Regions from separate parts of the Kitasatospora sp. NPDC057965 genome, predicted to be linked through region 1. Evidence: predicted binding sites of a transcription regulator. Region 1 holds the regulator's gene; the other holds the start of a gene.
The links. Region 1 encodes HspR, which represses chaperone genes until heat shock. Its sites were predicted from a motif close to TTGAGNNNNNNNNNCTCAA; they were not measured.

Region 1 (5,180 bases):
GCAACACCGGCGGCCTCGGGGACGTCTTCGGCGGCCTGTTCAACCGCGGCGGCCGGCAGGCCCAGCCGCGGCGCGGCGCCGACGTCGAGACCGAGGTGACGCTCTCCTTCGAGGAGGCCGTCGACGGTGCCACCGTCCCGCTGCGGATGACCAGTCAGGCCCCCTGCCGGCTGTGCAACGGCACCGGCGCCAAGTCCGGCACCACCCCGCGGGTCTGTCCGACCTGCGTCGGCTCCGGCACCGTCAGCCGCGGCCAGGGCGCCTTCGCGCTCTCCGAGCCCTGCCGGGACTGCCGCGGCCGCGGCATGATCGTCGACGACCCGTGCCCGGACTGCCACGGCAGCGGCCGCGCCAGCTCCGCCCGCACCATGCAGGTCCGGATCCCGGCCGGCGTCCAGGACGCCCAGCGGATCCGGCTCAAGGGCAAGGGCGCCCAGGGCGAGCGCGGCGGCCAGCCCGGCGACCTGTACGTCAGCGTCCACGTCGACTCCCACCCCGTCTTCGGACGCAAGGGCGACAACCTGACGGTGACCGTCCCGGTCAGCTTCCCCGAGGCCGCCCTCGGCGGCACCATCGAGGTGCCGACCCTGAACGGCCCGTCGGTGAAGCTCAAGCTGCCGCCGGGCAGCGCCAACGGCCTCACCCTGCGGGCCCGCGGCAAGGGCGCCACCCGCAAGGACGGCACCCGCGGCGACCTCCTGGTCACCGTGGAGGTCGTGGTGCCCCAGAGCGTCACCGGCGATGCGCTGACCGCCCTGGAGCAGTACCGCGAGGCGACCGCCTCCGACGACCCACGAGCCGCTCTCTTCCGGGCGGCGGAGGGAGCGTGACGACCAGATGACCCCCGACGACCCCATCGGCCCCGGCCTGGGCGAGGGCCTGCCCGGTGGCGGCGGCGCCCGCCGCACCACCCGCCGGACCGCCCCGCAGCCCCAGTACGTGCTGACCGAGGACACCCCGGTCTACGTGATCTCGGTGGCCGCCGAGCTCTCCGGCCTGCACCCGCAGACGCTCCGTCAGTACGACCGGCTCGGCCTGGTCTGTCCCGACCGCACCGCCGGGCGCGGGCGCCGCTACTCCGCGCGCGACATCCAGCAGCTGCGCGAGGTCCAGCGGCTCTCCCAGGACGAGGGCATCAATCTGGCCGGCATCAAGCGGATCATCGAACTGGAGAACCAGGTCACCGCGCTCCAGTCCCGGATAACCGAGCTGGTCGACTCCCTGGAGGGCGCCGCCACCGCGCTCCAGCAGCGCGAGGCCACCATCCACGCCTCCTACCGCCGCGACCTCGTCCCCTACCAGCCGCCCACCCCGCACTCCAGCGCCCTCGTCGTCTGGCGTCCCAAGCGCTGACGGCCCCTGTCGCCACCGCGCACCGCCGCCGGTTTCCCCCTGGCCGGGGGGTGCCGGCGGCACGGCGTTGGTGAGAGAGTGTTGAGGACCTGGACCGAACCGCCGGTCAACGGATCCCGGCCGCCGCGACACGCCGTACCTCTAGGATCGCCGATGAGGCGGCGTGGCCCGTGCCCCTGTTGACCGCTTCCGCCGGTCGATGACAAGGAGACGAGAATGAACGGTCGGGAGCAGAGCGGCGCCGCGGCCGGAGCGCCGCGGATTCTCTCGACCGATGCCCGGGAACTCTATTTGGCCGTCCTCCGCAAGGACGGCAGAATTGCCCGGAAAGGAAACGACCCGGACGAATCACAGGTGTTCGACGAACTCCTGTCGATCGGTCTCCTGGTTCCGGATCTGGACGAACCGCGCATGCTGATCGCGGCCGATCCGGCCCAGCTGTCCGCCAGTCTGAGCCTCACCTGGCAGCGGCAGGCCCTGGAACATTTGTCCCGCGCCGTCTCGCTTCCGACCGAACTGGCCGAACTGGCCGAGGAATTCCACTCGCCGGGCCAGAGCGGCGGGCAGATCGAGTACGTCCGGGGCAAGGCCCTCATCAACCAGCGGGTGCGGCAGTCCACGGCCGGCGGGCTGGAGGAGGCGCTGGCGATGCAACCCGGCGGCCCGCGACCACCGGACGTCCTGGCCGCGAACCTGGAGAGCGACCTGGAGGTCCTGCGGCGCGGCGCGACGATGCGGACGATCTATCACGCCAGCACGCGGTACCACCAGCCCACCCGCGACTACGTCACCACGCTGGCCGCCGCCGGGTGGCAGTTCAGAACGCTCGACGAGCCCTACACCCGGCTCATCATCATCGACCGGCGCATCGCCGTCATCCCGGTCGATGATGACATGAGCCTGGCTGCCTTCATACACGACCAATCAGTCATCGAATACCTGGCCGAGGAAGTGTTCGAGCGGAACTGGGGCCGCGCACTCGAATTCGACGGCCACCCGGCAGTACCGCGCCAAGTGGTATCGAGGCTACGGCAGACCATCATCGAACTGCTGCTCTCGGGAACGAATCACCGAGTCATCGCGCGCCGCCTGGGGATCAGCGAGAGAACGCTCGCCCGGCACATCGCCGAAATGCGCGAGGACTACAACGTGGATTCCCTGTTCCAGCTCGGCTACGTTCTCGGACGGGCCGCCAACGAGGACGACCCCCACGCGTAGCGCGTCCACCGCTCCCGGCCGCGCGTCCACGCGCCGGCACCGGAACCGCGGGCGGCTCAGGTCCAGTTGATGTCGGCGTCGGTGAGGGCCGCGACATGCTCGCTCCGCCCGGTCTCGGCGGACTGCCCCTGCGGCACGCCGGCCCAGGCGATCACCAGGGCCGCCACACCCATGACGAGCGGAAGCAGAACCTTCCGGCCGGATCGGCGCATACGAGACATACGCACATCACTTCCTCTGAATGGATCAGCCACCGGACATCTAGAACGAACGTCCACTCATGGTGCCGTACAACACGGCCCGGTGTCACCATGCTTCCGCCGCCCAGTGCGTCATCTCCCTGCCAGGCATCCAGATGACACCACGCAAACCTGGACGGGGCAGCGGTCACCGATGGACGATCAGTTCGCTCTCGATGGTCCATTGCAGGCTCGCCAAACTTGCCAATGTACCTTCAAATTCTCTGTTCAACCAACGATTCCCCAAGCCCTGTCAGCTGAGCAGCCCTCACCAACAGCATCTGCCGACACCAACCACCCCGGTCGGCCATTCCCCCGGAGTCGACATGACCGAGCCCTACCTGCGTCACCACGACAGCCAGGCCCATGAGGGCCGGCGTGCACGCGTGTTCCTGGCCGCGCCGCTGATGCGGCTGACCGGGCCCGCGGACAGTGTGGTGACCCTCGCCAGCCGGACGCGGCTGACGACCCTGCGCACCACCCTCCTCCGCAGTGGCGCCGCCGTGTACAGCGCCCACCACAGTGACGCCTGGACCGTCGCCGGGCGCGCCCCCGAGCCCCGTGTGCCGTCGGACTTCCGCGCGCTGCAGTCCGCGGACCTGGTCTTCGCCTACGTCGGCGCGCCGCTCTCCGCCGGCGTGAGCCTGGAGCTGGGCTGGGCGTCGGCGCTGCGCAAGCCGATCGTCCTGCTCGTCGACGAGGCCATCACCCACAACCCGCTGATCGCCACCATCGAGCAGGTCGCCCCCGTCCTGCCGCTGGTCTTCGACGACACCTGGTCCCAGGAGGCCCTCCACCACACCGTGGAGACCGCCCTCGACTGGGCCGGCATGGCGCTCTCCCTGCGCGAGGGCTTCTGGACCGCCCCCGGCGAGCAGTTCACCGTCCCCCGCCAGCAGCCCCCCGCCGTCGGCCCGTCCGGCTACTGGCCCACCGGCGCCGCCACCGGCTGACCGCGTTTCAGTCATCGCGGGCCCCCCGCATCTGCCAGCCGAGCTGGAACAGCGTCTCGGCGTCGTAGAGCTCCCGAAGCCGCGCGATGTGCCCGGCCACCGTCCGCTCGCTCAGCCCCAGCCGGGCGGCGATGGCCCGCTGGGTGAGGCCGCGGGCGAGGAGGCGGCCGATCCGGGCGGACGTCGGGTGCGGGGCGTCGGCGGACCGGTCGACCGGGCAGGCGCGGGCCCAGTCGCGCTCGAACAGGCGGACCAGGTACGCGACGGTGGCCGCGTTGTGCACGAAGACGGCGCCGGCCGCGTCGGCGGCGTCCGGTATGACGGCCACCGCGCGGTCGAACACCAGCATCCGCGGGTACGGCTCGTGCAGCACCCTGAACTGCGAGCCGTACCCGGCCATCAGCGCGGCGTGCTCGGCCACCGTGCGGTCGGCGAGGGCGACCGGCTGGTAGAGCGTGCGGATGGCGCCACCGCGGCGGAGCAGCGCGACGTCCTGGACGGACGCCATCCGCAGGCCCGCGATCGGGCGGTGGCCGGGCTGGGCGGCGAGCATCTCGTCACCGCAGTCGGAGATGAGTTCCGAGATCCGCTGCCGGATGTCGGCATTCCCCTCGACGCGGATGGACCCGGTGGTGGCGGGGGCCGGACGGTGGGCGGCGTCGTAGGCGGCGGTGAGCGGCGCAAGGGTGTCCGCAAGGCGGTCCGCGCGGAGTAGGAGACCGGTGGCCTCGCTGCACAGGTCGGCGGAGAGCCGGTCGCCGGCCGCGCGCGGGCTGGCGGCCGCATAGCCGTCGGCGGTGCGGACGAGCAGGCCCCGGGCGAGCAGCCCGGCCAGCGCCACCGGGTCGGCGGTGTCCGGCGGGCTGAGCCGGCCGCCGCCGGCGAGCGCCGCCAGGTAGAGGTCCTGCTCGGACGGCGTGGGCTCATCCGTCGTCACGGCCGCCCCGCATCAGCCAGCCGAGCTGGAAGAGGGTCTGGGCGCCGTAGCGGTCGCGCAGCCGGGAGATGTGGGCGGCCACGGTGCGTTCGCTCAGGCCCAGCCGGGTGGCGACGGCGCGCTGGGTGAGCCCGCGGGCGAGCAGGCGCCCGACCCGGTCGGGGGCTTTGTGGACGGGACCCTGGCTGAGGACGGCGGACCAGTCGGTGGCGTCGGCGCGCGCCCAGTCGCGTTCGAAGGCGTTGACGATGAACGCGATCGCGGCCGGGTCGGTGATGAACGCGGCCGTGGTGTGGTCGTCGTTGGCGGAGATGACCGCGACCGAGCGGTCGAAGATCATCAGCCGCTGGAAGGGCTCGTCCAGGATCCGGATCAGCGAGCCGCGCCGGGTGACCTCCTCGACGTAGGCCAGCGCGGGCGGTTCGGAGACCGCGACCGGCTGGTAGATGGTGCGCAGCGAGCAGCCGCGCTGGAGGAGCT
Region 2 (5,180 bases), on a different contig from region 1:
AGTTGATCAGCAGCGTCAGGGCGAAGCAGCCGCTGCCGACCAGCAGGAACTTCACCAGGCTCCGGTGCCGGACCAGGAAGGGGCGCACCCCCTCCGGGACCCGGGCCAGGGCGCGCTGGGTCAAGGACGGCACCCTCGCAGTCTGGCACGCGGCACGCGGCCCGTCCCCTCCGGCGATCCACCGGACGGGACGGGCCGCGGACCGGCCGCGACGGGCCTCGCGACGGGCCTCACGACGGCCCCCGCGGGTCGGTCAGGCCGCCGCCACCAGCACGCCGGCCGGCTCCAGGGCCAGCTCCAGCACCTCCCGGACGTCCGCGACCGGGTGGACGCTCAGCCGCTCCAGCACCTCGGCGGGGACGTCGTCCAGGTCGGCCTCGTTGCGCTTGGGGATGATCACCGTGGTGATCCCGGCCCGGTCGGCGGCGAGCAGCTTCTGCTTCACCCCGCCGATCGGCAGCACCCGCCCGGTCAGCGACACCTCACCGGTCATCGCCACGTCGGTGCGCACCTTGCGTCCGGAGAGCAGCGAGGCCAGCGCCGTGGTCATGGTGATGCCGGCGCTCGGCCCGTCCTTGGGGACGGCCCCGGCCGGGACGTGCAGGTGCACGCCGCGGTCGCGCAGCGAGGTGACCGGCAGCTCCAGCTCGGCGCCGCGCGAGCGCAGGTAGGAGAGCGCGATGTGCGCGGACTCCTTCATGACGTCGCCCAGCTGGCCGGTCAGGGTCAGCCCGGTGCCGCCGGTCTCGGCGTCGGCGAGCGAGGCCTCGATGTAGAGCACGTCGCCGCCGGCCCCGGTGACCGCCAGTCCGGTGGCCACGCCGGGCACCGCGGTGCGCCGCTCGGCGGGCTCCTGGGCCGCCTCCGGGACGTGGTGCGGCCGGCCGATCAGGGCACGCAGGTCGTCGGCGCCGATCGCGGCGGGCAGCTCGCGCTCGCCCAGCTCGTGCTGCGCGGCAACCTTGCGCAGCACCCGGGCGATGGCCCGTTCGAGGTTGCGCACGCCCGCCTCGCGGGTGTACTCGCCGGCCAGCCTGCGCAGCGCCGGCTCGTCGACCGCGACCTCCTCGCCCTTCAGCCCGGCCTTCTCCAGCTGGCGCGGGAGCAGGTGGTCACGGGCGATGACGACCTTCTCGTCCTCGGTGTAGCCGTCCAGGCGGACCAGCTCCATCCGGTCGAGCAGCGGCTCGGGGATGGCCTCCAGCACATTGGCGGTGGCGAGGAAGACCACGTCGGAGAGGTCCAGCTCGACCTCCAGGTAGTGGTCCCGGAAGGTGTGGTTCTGCGCCGGGTCGAGCACCTCCAGCAGGGCGGCGGCCGGGTCGCCCCGGTAGTCGGAGCCGACCTTGTCGATCTCGTCGAGCAGGACGACCGGGTTCATCGAGCCGGCCTCCTTGATGGCGCGGACCAGCCGGCCGGGCAGCGCGCCGACGTAGGTGCGCCGGTGGCCGCGGATCTCCGCCTCGTCCCGGACGCCGCCGAGCGCGACCCGGACGAACTTGCGGCCCATGGCGTGGGCCACCGACTCGCCGAGCGAGGTCTTGCCGACGCCGGGCGGGCCGACCAGGGCCAGCACCGCGCCGCCGCGGCGCCCGCCCACCAGGCCGAGCCCCTGGTCGGCCCGGCGCTTGCGGACGGCCAGGTACTCGACGATCCGCTCCTTCACGTCGGCCAGGCCGGCGTGGTCGGCGTCCAGCACCGCGCGGGCGCCGGCGATGTCGTAGGAGTCCTCGGTGCGCTCGTTCCAGGGCAGCTCCAGGACGGTGTCCAGCCAGGTGCGGATCCACGAGCCCTCGGGCGACTGGTCGCTGGAGCGCTCCAGCTTGTCGACCTCCTTGAGCGCGGCCTCGCGGACCTTCTCCGGCAGGTCGGCGGCCTCCACCCGGGCGCGGTAGTCCTCCTCCTCGTCGGCCGGGTCGCCGTTCAGCTCGGCCAGCTCCTTGCGGACGGCCTCCAGCTGGCGGCGGAGCAGGAACTCCTTCTGCTGCTTGGCCACGCCCTCCTCGACGTCCTTGCGGATGGTGTCGTTGACCTCCTCCTCGGCGAGGTGGTCGCGGAGCAGGCCGAGCGCGTACTCCAGTCGCGCGACCTGGTCGGCCTCCAGCAGCACCTTGAGCTTCTGCTCGGCGGTGACGAAGGACGCGTAGCCGATGTTGTCGGCGAGCTCGCCGACACCCTCGATGGCGGCCACCCGGTCGACGATCTGCCAGGCGCCGCGCTTGCGCAGCCACTGGGTGGACAGGTTCTTGTACTCCTTGACCAGCTCGGCGGCCCGCCCGGCCACCGGGGTGCCGACCGAGGACTCCCGGAACGGCGTGGTCTCCACCCAGAGCGCGGCGCCGGGCCCGGTGGTGCCGACGCCGATCCGCACCCGGCGCACCGCGCGCACCAGCGCGGCCGGCTGCCCGATCGCATTGGGGCCGTCGGCCAGCCGGCCGACCTGCTCGACGGTGGCGAGGGTGCCGACCGCCGCATACGAGCCGTCCACCCGCGGCACCAGCAGGACCTGGGGCTTGCCGGTGCTGCCGGGGGCGGCGGCGCGCGCGGCCTCGACGGCGGCGCGGACCTCGGTGTCCTTCAGGTCCAGCGGAACGACCATGCCCGGCAGGACGACCTCGTCGTCGAGCGGCAGCACGGGCAGGGTGAGCGGTGTGGACGTCGATGCCATGATCTCTCCCCAGTCAGCGAACTTGAGTCGACCTGACTAAGGCTTCGCGGCCGCCGGATGTTCCCCGGGCCGCGTTCGCCGTGAGCGAACGGCCGAGGAGTCCCGGCCGGGCCGTCAAAAACGGGACCGGACCCGGCTCAGAGCCGCTCCAGCACCGCACCCCGCCCCGCCCCGGAGGCCGGCGCGGAGGCCGGCGCGGAAGCCGAACGGGGGCGCCCGGCGAACGCTCCGAGCCGGTTGCGGCGCGGCCGGTGCCCGTCCCAACGGCGCAGCCACCGCCACAGCGCCACCCCGGCCAGCAGCGCCGCCGGGTGACCGACCCCGGTGACGAGGTCCCGGTCCTCGGCGATCTGCCCGGCGATCAGCGCGGCGGCCAGTCCGAGCGCGACCACCCGCCCGCCCGGCCGCAGCAGCCCGGCCAGCGCACCGAGACTGGCCAGCACGCCGTAGCTGACGCCGATGTCCAGGTAGTCCATCGCGGCCGGCTCCAGCCGCCCGGCCTCCACCCCGACGACGACCACGCCCTGGGAGAGCAGGGTGGCGCCGATGTGCCCGGCGGCGAAGACGGCGGCCGCCCGGACGGGGCCGACCCGGCGCTCCAGCGGCGCGACGGTGAGGGCGAAGGCCCACAGGTAGGGCACCCAGTTCGGGCCGGCCACCCAGAAGCCGCTCAGCAGCAGCGCGCGCAGCGGGTGCTGGAGCAGGTTGTGCCCGTCCGAGCTGGACGCCTCCTGGAGCCGCAGCACGAGGTCCGGGTCGGCCAGCTGGGCGAAGGTGGTGGTGACGCCGACCACGGCGAGGTAGCCCAGCGCGAAGGGATTGCGCCGCGGGGTCGGCACCCGGGCCAGCAGCCAGTCGGCCGCCCCGGCCCGAAGGCCGTGCCGGAGCATCCCGTACGGCGGACCGCCGCGCCCGGCGCGCACCTGTCGCTCCGTCATGCCGCCTCCGCTCCGCCGCCCGTGACCGTCGCCCCCGCGCGTGTCCAACGTTCCGGCGCGTACCGGAAATCCCACCCCCCGTGATTTGTCGTGGCCACGGTACGGCCGGCGGCTGGGAGCACGCTGGGAGAACGCTGGGCGCGGGGGGATCGAGGGGTGGTCGAATTGGTCCATACCTTCTCCCCCAATACCGGTGCCCGTCCCCGCTGACCGGCGCCTTGGCGTCGATCGATGTGCATACGTACCGTTACGGAGTGAAAAAACGCCGGGTAAGGTATCGGCCCGTGCCCACTTCCGAGTGGGCCCGACGGCCGGCCCGGCAAGCCGGCCCGCGGGCCGGAAATGTCCGGTCCACCTGCCGGGAATCACCCGCTGTCCGTACGCTGCGAGGTGTGCGGGACAAGTGAGCGGCGCACGCCCGCTCGCCGGCACCGCGCACGCGACGGGACGGCGGACCCGGCACAGTCCACGACGGAACAAGACTACGAGCGGAGCCTTCGCCATCCCCACAGGTGGCCGGCCCGCAGCCCTGGGGGCGGTGGCGTGACCGTGACAGAAATTCAGCAGGACAACCAGAACGCCGGCGGCACGGTGAGCAGTCAGCGCAGAGTGCTGGTGGTCGAGGACGAGCCCACGATCGCCGAGTCCATCGCGGCCCGGCTGGGCGCGGAGGGCTTCAAGGTCGCCGTGGCCCACGACGGCCCGGGCGCCGTCGACGGCTTCCACACCTGGCAGCCCGACCTCGTCGTCCTCGACATCATGCTGCCCGGCTTCGACGGCCTGGAGGTGTGCCGCCGGATCCAGGCCCAGCGCCCGGTACCGGTCCTGATGCTCACCGCGCGGGACGACGAGACGGACCTGCTGGTCGGCCTCGGCGTCGGCGCCGACGACTACATGACCAAGCCCTTCTCCATGCGCGAACTGGCCGCCCGGGTCAATGTGCTGCTGCGCCGCGTCGAGCGCGCCCAGCAGGCCGCCCGCACGCCCGCGCTGGGCAGCCTGCGCTTCGGCGAGCTGGAGATCGACCACGTGCAGCGCCGGGTCCGGCTGGCCTCGGGCGACGTCCACCTGACGCCGACCGAGTTCGACCTGCTCGCCTGCCTGGCCGCCCAGCCGCGCGCCGTGCTCACCCGCGAGCAGCTGCTGGCCGAGGTCTGGGACTGGACCGACGCGTCCGGCACCCGCACCGTCGACAGCCACGTCAAGGCGCTGCGCCGGAAGATCGGCGCCAGCTGGATCCGCACCGTGCACGGCGTCGGATACGCGCTGGAGGCCCCGCTCTCGTAGCGGCGCACCCTCGGACAACGGGCCGCCGGGGGGCCCGTGCCACGGACGCCGTGCGACCCACGCGGGGGATCACAGGGGACCAATGACCTTTCCACAGCAACGCAACGGGGACCTCGCCGGCAGCCGGCCGCCCACCCTGGCCGCCCGCGCCGCGAGAAGGGTCTGGGCCGACATCCGGCCGCTCGACCCGGTCCGCTCGATCAAGGGCAAACTCGCCCTCCTGGTGATCGTGTCCGTCTTCCTGGCCACCGGCATGGTGGTCGTGGCGATCCGGTCCGAGACCCAGA

Region 2: a site for HspR is predicted at 2,691-2,709, ahead of lon (endopeptidase La). Genes of this name have one in related genera too.

Annotation. Positions count from the first base shown of each region.
Region 1 covers NZ_JBHVPZ010000004.1:368,875-374,054, reverse strand. Annotated here, with positions in the region: gene dnaJ (molecular chaperone DnaJ) at 1-830, shown strand, start outside; gene ACFVVU_RS07500 (heat shock protein transcriptional repressor HspR) at 838-1,353, shown strand; gene ACFVVU_RS07495 (LuxR family transcriptional regulator) at 1,570-2,571, shown strand; gene ACFVVU_RS07490 (hypothetical protein) at 2,628-2,798, opposite strand; gene ACFVVU_RS07485 (hypothetical protein) at 3,137-3,763, shown strand; gene ACFVVU_RS07480 (helix-turn-helix domain-containing protein) at 3,771-4,700, opposite strand; gene ACFVVU_RS07475 (LuxR C-terminal-related transcriptional regulator) at 4,687-5,180, opposite strand, start outside.
Region 2 covers NZ_JBHVPZ010000019.1:1,577-6,756, reverse strand. Annotated here, with positions in the region: gene ACFVVU_RS24220 (GtrA family protein) at 1-133, opposite strand, end outside; gene lon (endopeptidase La) at 254-2,668, opposite strand; gene ACFVVU_RS24210 (rhomboid-like protein) at 2,806-3,606, opposite strand; gene ACFVVU_RS24205 (response regulator transcription factor) at 4,156-4,893, shown strand; gene ACFVVU_RS24200 (ATP-binding protein) at 4,976-5,180, shown strand, end outside.